DNA from 2 places in the Streptomyces sp. NBC_00704 genome. Region 1 is predicted to be linked to the other one. Evidence: riboswitches for the same ligand, from Rfam matches in the RefSeq annotation. Region 1 holds a riboswitch; the other holds the start of a gene.
What was found. A riboswitch is a leader RNA that binds a small molecule or an ion and turns the genes downstream of it on or off. The one in region 1 is predicted to bind S-adenosylmethionine.
Positions count from the first base shown of each region.

Region 1 (4,699 bases):
AGGGATAGGCGAAGGCCACGTGCACCACCCGCTCGTGCCACTCCGGGTGGTCCTCCAGCAGCTGCCGGTAGGCCAGCAGACCGCGCACGATGTTCTTGGACAGCTCGGTGCGGTCCACGCGCACGATCGCCTTGCGCGCCCCGCCGTCGGGCGCGGCGCCGATCTCCGCGCGCAGCGCCGCCATGCGCTCGTCGACGTCCGCGCGCCGCGAGCGCTCACGCAGGAACTCCCCGTCCGCGCCCAGTCCGTGCACGCCGATCCGCGTCTTGCCGGGCCCGCCGGCGAACTCGGTGCAGCACGCGCTGAACGCGTCCGCCCAGCGCCGGGTGAGGAAGCCCAGCCGGTCGGCGCCGAGCATGCCCGCCAGCAGCTGCCCGCGGATGTCGTCGGGGAGCAGGCCGAAGTAGTCCACCGGCGCCCAGGGCGTGTGCGAGAAGTGGCCGATGCGCAGGTCCGGGCGCAGCTCGCGGAGCATCCCCGGCACCAGGCACAGGTGGTAGTCCTGCACCAGGACCGACGCCCCCTGCGCCGCCTCCTGCGCCAGCGCCTGCGCGAAGGTCCGGTTGTAGGTCTCGTAGGCCGCCCACCGGCGGCGGAACTCCGCGTCGAAGACGGGCTCCAGCGGCGTCTGGTAGAGCATGTGGTGGACGAACCACAGCACCGAGTTGGCGATGCCGTTGTAGGCGTCGGCGTGCACGTCGGCCGGGACGGGCAGCATCCGCACGCCCTCCTCGCCGATGCCGCGCGCGACCGCCTCCCGGTCGCCGTCGGTGAGCGCCGAGCACACCCACAGCGCGCCCGCGTCGGGGCCGATGGCCGACAGACCGGAGACCAGCCCGCCGCCCCCGCGTTTCGCGTGCAGCGAGCCGTCCTCGCGCACCTCGTAGGAGACCGGGCCGCGGTTGGACGCGACCAGTACCTGAGCGGAACCGCGGGAGGCGGACGTGTCGTGCGTGGAAGCCATAAGCCTCAACCTAGCCCGCTCCGTAAACGCTCAAACGTTCGCCGGCCCCGGCGCCCGCCGCCGGCGTCCGGTGCCGGCCGCCAGGCCGCCCGGGCTGACCCGCGGGCGGCCTCGGGTCTGCTCCTAGGCCACCCTGCGGGACGCGTACTCGGCTATCTGGGCCATCGGCGGGCGCTCCTCCGTGTCCACGGCGTGGGTGCGGGGCTCGAAGCCGGACGGGCCGCGCTCGAACTGGGTGAGGGCCGGGCGGACCAGGTGGCCGCGGGCCAGCCGGAGCTGCGCCGTGCGGTAGATGGCCGCCGCCATGCGGCCGAGGGCCTGGCCGTCCTGGTGGCGGTGCTTGCGCACGCCGACGTCGACCTGGGCCAGGGCGTCCAGGCCCACCAGGTGCAGGGCGTCGACCAGCATGCCGAGCTCCACGCCGTAGCCGACGGGGAAGGGCAGCCGTTCCAGCAGGGTGCGGCGCGCCGCGTACTCGCCGCCGAGGGGCTGCACGAACCCGGCCAGCTGCGGCCAGTGCATGTTGAGCAGGGGCCGGGCCATCAGCTCGGTGACCCGCCCGCCCTGCCCCGATGCGCCGGCCAGCGGGCGGTCGTACATGGCCTTGACCAGGTCCACGTCCGGATCGGTCAGCAGCGGGCCGACGATCCCCGTGACGAAGTCGGAGGAGAACTCCCGCAGGTCGGCGTCGACGAAGCAGACGATGTCGCCGGTGGTGACCAGCAGCGAGCGCCACAGGACCTCGCCCTTGCCGGGCGCGGCCGGTATGCGCGGCAGGATCTCGTCCCGGTGGACGACCCGCGCCCCGGCCGCAGCGGCGACCTGCGAGGTGCGGTCGGTGGATCCCGAGTCGACGACGACGATCTCGTCGACGAGCGGCGCCTGGTGCATGAGGTCGTGACGGATGACGGCGACGATGTCGCCGACGGTCTCCTCCTCGTTCAGCGCGGGCAGGACGACGGACACCGACTGGTTCGTGGCGCGTTTCGCGGCCAGGACGCTGTGCAGCGGGCGATCGGCCACCGACCAGGAGCGGGTGGCCAGCCAGCGCTCGACTTCTTCCAGCACGGTCCACGGCTCCTCACTGTCATGATCACTCCCTGTGCGCGGGGGGTGACCGTGTGATCCATCTCGCGGTTCGGACGACTATCTCAACTGTCCTGGCCTTCGGTTACAGTCTTGAACAACGCGGATGACCATCGCATGTCCGGTCGCCCCCGTTCACAACTTCACACCGCTCATCCAGAGGGGCAGAGGGACACGGCCCGATGAAGCCCCGGCAACCCTCCAGCCGGTCTCGTACCGCACACCGATCACCAGGTGCGCGCTCCGCGAGGCTCCCGGCTCGGGAAGGTGCCAAATCCGTCTCACGGCGAGATGCGTCGTGAGGAAGATGAGGAGAAAGGGCCTCGCCTCACATGGCTGCGCAGACTGTTGCAAGCACCACCGACTCTACGCCGACCTCTTCCGTGGACCTCGGTCCCGCCGCGGCGCTGAGCTGCCGCGAATGCGGTCACCGCGTCCCCCTCGGCCCGCTCTTCGCGTGCGAGGAGTGTTTCGGCCCCCTCGAGATCGCGTACGACTTCTCCTCCTACGACACGGAGGAGCTGCGCAAGCGCATCGAGGCGGGCCCGGCGAACATCTGGCGCTACGCGCCGCTGCTGCCCGTCCCGGCCGACGTGGCGGACAAGCCGAACATCAACCCCGGCTGGACCAAGCTCGTGCAGGCCGACAACCTCGCCCGCGAGCTGGGCGTCGAGCCCGGCAAGCTCTTCGTCAAGGACGACTCCGGCAATCCGACGCACTCCTTCAAGGACCGCGTCGTCGCCCAGGCCATCGAGGCCGCCCGCGCCTTCGGCTTCACCACCCTGTCCTGCTCGTCCACCGGAAACCTCGCCGGCGCCGTGGGCGCCGCGGCCGCCCGGGCGGGCTTCCGCTCCTGCGTGTTCATCCCGCACGACCTGGAGCAGGGCAAGGTCGTCATGGCCGCCATCTACGGCGGCGAGCTGGTCGGCATCGAGGGCAACTACGACGACGTCAACCGCTTCTGCTCCGAGCTGATCGGCGACCCGGCGGGCGAGGGCTGGGGCTTCGTCAACGTCAACCTGCGCCCGTACTACGCCGAGGGCTCGAAGACGCTGGCCTACGAGATCTGCGAGCAGCTCGGCTGGCGCCTGCCCGACCAGCTGGTCGTGCCGATCGCCTCCGGCTCCCAGCTCACGAAGATCGACAAGGGTCTCCAGGAGCTCATCAAGCTCGGGCTCGTGGAGGACAGGCCGTACAAGATCTTCGGCGCGCAGGCCGAGGGCTGCTCCCCGGTGTCCGTCGCCTACAAGGCCGGGCACGACGTGGTGCGCCCCCAGAAGCCGGACACCATCGCCAAGTCGCTGGCCATCGGCAACCCGGCGGACGGCCCCTACGTCCTCGACATCGCCCGCCGCACCGGCGGCGCCGTGGAGGACGTGGACGACGAGCAGATCGTCGACGCGATCAGGCTGCTGGCGCGGACCGAGGGCATCTTCGCGGAGACCGCCGGCGGGGTCACGGTCGGGGTGACGCGCAAGCTGATCGAGAACGGTCTCCTGGACCCGGCGAAGACCACCGTCGTCCTCAACACGGGTGACGGTCTGAAGACCCTGGACGCGGTGGCCGGCACGGGCCTGACCGCGACCATCCGTCCGAACCTGGACTCCTTCCGAGAGGCTGGCCTCGTATGAGCGTCAACGTCCGCATCCCCACCATCCTGCGCACCTACACCGGCGGCGCCGCCGAGGTGAAGGCCGAGGGCGCGACCCTCGGCGAGGTCATCTCCGACCTGGAGAAGAACCACACCGGCATCGCCGCGCGCGTCCTGGACGACCAGGGCAAGCTGCGCCGCTTCGTCAACGTGTACGTGAACGACGACGACGTCCGCTTCGAGCAGGGCCTGGAGACGGCGACCCCGGACGGCGCCGGCGTCTCGATCATCCCCGCCGTGGCCGGCGGCTGACGCCGTTCAGTACCCGCCGGTAGTAACCGTCGGTAACAGCGATTACCGAGAGTTCACCGAATTGCCCTCTCCGCGATAGAAGCGGAGGGGGCAATTCAGTGTGGTTGAGCGCGGTACAGTTGGGGAACCCGGTCCGGATCACCGGATCCGGAGCCTTTCTTTTCTTTCTTCAGCCGACAAGAAGCAGCCAAAGTGCAGACCCCTTTCGCGGCTTTTGTGGCTTTCCTGGGGCCCGACTTGCCCTGCATTCGGGCGAATTCTCGCCACATTCCGGATCCCGTGCGTCCGGAATTCTCGTCCGAGTGACCTGTTGCAGAGGGCAGTTGGACAGATACATTCGGCCGCGGTCGACGCGTTCCGGCGCACGCCCCCAACCAATGGGGGGTGAGGTCTGACCCGGATCCGCGAAGTGTGGATCTGTGCAAGGGCCAGTAATAGGGGAGTTAGGCATGGCTCAGGGCACCGTCAAGTGGTTCAACGCGGAGAAGGGGTACGGCTTCATCGCGGTCGACGGTGGTGCGGATGTTTTCGTCCACTACAGCGCGATTCAGATGGACGGCTACCGCACCCTGGAAGAGGGTCAGCGGGTCGATTTCGAGATCTCGCAGGGCCAGAAGGGGCCGCAGGCGGACATGGTCCGGCTCGCGACCGGCTGAAGCGCGCGCCGACTGACAGCGTCGTTCTTCTGTACGTCCGGCACATCTGTCGAAGGGCTCGCACCTCCCGGGGTGCGAGCCCTTCGGCCT
Region 1 covers NZ_CP109000.1:3,721,079-3,725,777, reverse strand. Annotated here, with positions in the region: gene OG802_RS16145 (alpha,alpha-trehalose-phosphate synthase (UDP-forming)) at 1-964, opposite strand, end outside; gene OG802_RS16140 (glucosyl-3-phosphoglycerate synthase) at 1,088-2,032, opposite strand; SAM riboswitch class I at 2,200-2,364, shown strand; gene thrC (threonine synthase) at 2,383-3,681, shown strand; gene OG802_RS16130 (MoaD/ThiS family protein) at 3,678-3,953, shown strand; gene OG802_RS16125 (cold-shock protein) at 4,403-4,609, shown strand.

Region 2 (4,699 bases), 1.6 Mb from region 1:
ACTGGGCGGCGCTGATCTTCCTCGCCGGCATGTTCGTGCACATGATGCGCGTGTTCTTCACGGGTGCGTTCCGCAAGCCGCGTGAGGTCAACTGGCTGTTCGGCTTCCTGCTGTTCGTCCTGGGCATGTTCACCGGATTCACCGGTTACTCGCTCCCGGACGACCTGCTCTCCGGCACCGGTGTGCGCTTCACGCAGGGCGCGATCCTGTCGATGCCGATCGTCGGCACGTACATCTCGATGTTCCTGTTCGGCGGCGAGTTCCCCGGCCACGACTTCGTGGCCCGGTTCTACTCGATCCACATCCTGCTGCTGCCGGGCATCATGCTGGGCCTGATGGTGGGCCACCTGATCCTGGTCTTCTACCACAAGCACACGCAGTTCGCGGGCCCCGGCAAGAGCAACAAGAACGTCGTGGGCATGCCGCTGCTGCCGGTGTACATGGCCAAGGCCGGAGGCTTCTTCTTCCTGGTCTTCGGCGTGATCGCGGCCATCGCGGCCGTGGCGCAGATCAACCCGATCTGGGCCATGGGCCCCTACCGTCCGGACCAGGTGTCGACCGGCGCCCAGCCCGACTGGTACATGGGCTTCGCCGAAGGCCTGATCCGCTTCATGCCGGGCTGGGAGATCAACTTCTGGGGCCACACCCTGGTCCTGGGCGTGTTCATCCCGCTGGTGCTGTTCGGCGTCCTGCTCGCCCTGCTGGCGCTCTACCCCTTCATCGAGGCGTGGATCACCGGCGACAAGCGCGAGCACCACATCCTGGACCGCCCGCGCAACGCCCCGACCCGTACGGCGCTGGGCGTCGCCTGGGTCACGATGTACATGATCATGCTGGTGGGCGGTGGCAACGACCTCTGGGCCACCCACTTCCACCTGTCGATCAACGCGATCACCTGGTTCGTCCGGATCTTCTTCTTCGCCGGACCGGCCATCGCGTACATCGCCACCAAGCGGATCTGTCTCGGCCTGCAGCGTCGCGACAAGGACAAGGTGCTGCACGGTCGCGAGACCGGCACCATCAAGCGCCTGCCGCACGGTGAGTTCATCGAGATCCACGAGCCGCTCAGCCAGGAGCAGCTGCACACCCTGACCGCGCACGAGCAGTACGCGCCGGCCGCGATCGGCGCCACCGTCGACGACAACGGCGTCGAGCGCAAGGTCACGGGCAAGGAGAAGCTCCGCGCCAAGATCAGCGAAGCGTACTTCGGCGAGGACCAGCAGATCCCGAAGCCCACCGTCGAGGAGTACAAGGAGATCACGAGCGGCCACGGCCACCACTGATCGCCCGGGCGTCGCCACGCCACGCACAGGGCCCCGTCCGGTTGCCGGACGGGGCCCTGTGCCGTGCCCGCGGCTGGATAGGGTGGGGTTCACCGTGTTCCACGACTCGCGGCCGGCGACGCGGCCCCCGGGTCCCGCGCCGCACACCGGCCGGCGAAGCACGACGCACGACGTATGAAGCACGACTCACGACGACACACGCAGGAGCGGCTATGAGCGCTGTGACCCCCGCTGGAGGCGACACCGCGGCGGGCCGTTCCTGGCCCGAGGTGCTGAACGGCCTGCTGTACGGCCGCGACCAGGACGCGGACGCCACGTTCTGGGCGCTGGACCGGATCATGCGCGGCGAGGCGACCGACGCCCAGATCGCCGGGTTCGTGGTGGCGCTGCGCGCCAAGGGCGAGACCGTCGCCGAGATCAACGGCCTGGTCCGCGCGATGTACGAGCACGCCAACCTGATCGAGGTGCCGGGTCCGACCGTCGACATCGTCGGCACGGGCGGCGACGGCGCGAAGACCGTCAACATCTCCACGATGTCGGCGATCGTCGTCGCCGGCGCGGGCGCCACGGTCGTCAAGCACGGCAACCGGGCCGCGTCCTCCGCGTCCGGCGCCTCGGACGTCCTGGAGAAGCTCGGCGTCAATCTGGAGCTGACCCCGAAGCGGGTGCAGGAGGTCGCCCAGGAGGCCGGGATCACCTTCTGCTTCGCGGTCAAGTTCCATCCGGCGCTGCGCCATGTGGGCGCCGCGCGCGGGCAGCTCGGCATCCGCACGGTGTTCAACGTGCTCGGTCCGCTGACCAACCCGGCCAGGGTGGCCGCCCAGGCGGTCGGGGTCGCCGACCCCCGCATGGCGCCGGTCGTCGCCGGCGTCTTCGCCGAGCGGGGAAACTCCTCGCTGGTCTTCCGCGGCGACGACGGCCTCGACGAGCTGACCACCACGGCCACCTCGCGCGTGTGGGTCGTGCGCGACGGCAAGGTCACCGAGGAGAGCTTCGACCCGCGCGACGTCGGCCTCGCCCTCGTCCCGGTCGAGGCGCTGCGCGGCGGCGACCCCTCGTACAACGCGGAGGTCGCCCGCCGGCTGCTGGAGGGCGAGACCGGCCCGGTGCGCGACGCCGTCCTGCTGAACTCGGCGGCGGCCCTGGTGGCGCTGGAACCGGGGGCCGGGCCGCTGGCCGGGCAGCTGCGGGCCGGCATGGACCGGGCGGCCGAGTCCATCGACTCCGGCGCGGCCAGGCGGGCGCTGGAGCGCTGGGTGGCGGCCAGCAACGCGTGACGCCGGCGGCGGCGGTCGTCCCGCGATCCGGACACGGGTTGCGGGACGACGATCACCTGACGTAGTTTCCTGTACCAGGTCATGAGTGACAGTCATGAGGCCCCGGCCGACTGTCCGGCAACCCTCCGTCCGTGGCGGGGTGCCCCGGGTGAAGACCAGGCCGTGGACAGCAAGGTCCACGGCAAGCGCGGACCCCTCGCGAAACCAGGGGTCCTGGGTCGTCCGAGGGAGTCTCCCGTGAGCAAGCGAATGCGCTAGGGCGCAGAGCCCCGCCCCGCATCCCCTGCACCTCTCTTCCCCTTCCTCCGTGCCGGAGCGCTGTCCGCCCGCACGGCGGTTCCCCCTGCTCTCACGGGAGTTCGCCATGTCCGTCTCCACCCTTGCCGCCGCCCGCACCCTTTGTGCCCCCCTGCCCGTTCTGGGCCGGGACGTCACCGTTCCGCTCGTGACCGGCGGCGAGGTCGCCTACGCGGCCCTCGACTACGCGGCCAGCGCCCCCGCCCTCCAGCGCGTCTGGGACGACGTGGCGGCCTACGCCCCCTACTACGGCAGCGTCCACCGCGGCGCCGGCTACCTCTCGCAGCTGTCCACGGACCTCTTCGAGAACGCCCGCCGCACCGTGACCGAGTTCCTCGACTGCCGCCCGGACGACCAACTGGTCTTCACCCGCTCGACGACGGACTCCCTCAACCTGCTCGCCTCCGCGCTCCCCGCCGGCTGCCAGGTCTTCGTCTTCGAGACCGAGCACCACGCCTCGCTGCTGCCCTGGACGAACGCCCACGTCACGTACCTCGACGCCCCGCGCAGCCCGCGCCAGGCCGTCGACACCCTGGAGCGGGCCCTCGCCGCGCGCGACCCGCACGGTCCGGCCCTGGTCTGCGTCACCGGCGCCTCGAACGTCACCGGCGAGCTGTGGCCGGTGCGCGAGCTGACGGCGGCGGCGCACGCCCACGGCGCCCGGATCGTCCTCGACGCCGCCCAGCTGGCCCCCCACCACCCCGTGTCGGTCCGTGACCTCGACGTGGACTGGATCGCCTTCTCCGGCCACAAGCTGTACGCGCCCTTCGGCAGCGGCGTCCTGGCCGGCCGCGCCGACTGGCTCACCCTGGCCGACCCCTACCTCGCGGGCGGCGGCGCCAGCCGCAAGGTCACCCGGCGCGAGGACGGGGGAGTGGACGTGGAGTGGCACGAGAGCGCCGCCCGCCACGAGGCCGGCTCCCCGAACGTGATCGGCGCGTACTCCATCGCCTCGGCCTGCAAGGCGCTGACCGAGGCGGGCTTCGACGCCCTGGTCGCCCGCGAGGAGCACCTGATCGCCAAGGTGCGGGCGGGACTGGCCGACGTCCCCGAGGTGCGGATCCTGTCCCTCTTCGGCGAGGATGCCCCCCGGGTCGGCGTGCTGTCCTTCGTCGTCGAGGGCTGGAACAGCTCCCACTTCGCCGCCGCCCTCTCCGCCGAGTACGGCATCGGCGTCCGCGACGGCCTCTTCTGCGCCCACCCCCTGGTCCGCACCCTCCTGGGCGGCGACCTGCAGACCCAGGGCGAGTGCGGCGCCCCCGAGGCGGCACCGGGGGAGAAGTCCCTCAACGCCATCCGCGTGAGCTTCGGCGCGGGCACCCCCGACGAGCACGTCGACCGCTTCGTGACGGCGGTCCGCGAGCTGGTCACCCAGGGCGCGAAGTGGCAGTACCACACGGAGAACGGCCGCTGCGTCCCGTCGGTGAACTGAACAGCCCCCCAAGCGGGGCCGACATGCCGCCAACGTGGGGGCCACCCCCTCAGGGGCGCGCGGAACTGCGGGGAACTGCGCGCTCGGCCCCGGCGGCAGTGCGCGGGTGGCGGGGCCCGCATGACCCCGACGTGAGGGCAGCCTCCCCAGGGGCGCGGGGAACTGCGCGCCCAGCTGACACGGAGCCGCACCCGCCCGCGGCGCGAGGGCCCCCGGCGGCAGTGCGCGGGTGGCGGGGCCCGCATGACCCCGACGTGAGGGCCACCCCCTCCAGGGGCGCGGGGAACTGCGCGCCCAGCTGACACGGAGCCGCACCCGCCCGCGGCGCGACGGCCCCCGGCGGCAATGCGCGGGTAGCGGGGCCCGCATGACCCCGACGTGAGGGCCACCCCCTCCAGGGGTGCGGGGAA
Region 2 covers NZ_CP109000.1:2,165,618-2,170,316, reverse strand. Annotated here, with positions in the region: gene qcrB (cytochrome bc1 complex cytochrome b subunit) at 1-1,283, shown strand, start outside; gene trpD (anthranilate phosphoribosyltransferase) at 1,496-2,560, shown strand; SAM riboswitch class IV at 2,638-2,754, shown strand; gene OG802_RS09585 (aminotransferase class V-fold PLP-dependent enzyme) at 2,925-4,289, shown strand.
Region 2: linked by a shared signal. The riboswitch ahead of OG802_RS09585 (aminotransferase class V-fold PLP-dependent enzyme) and the one ahead of thrC (threonine synthase) in region 1 are both predicted to bind S-adenosylmethionine.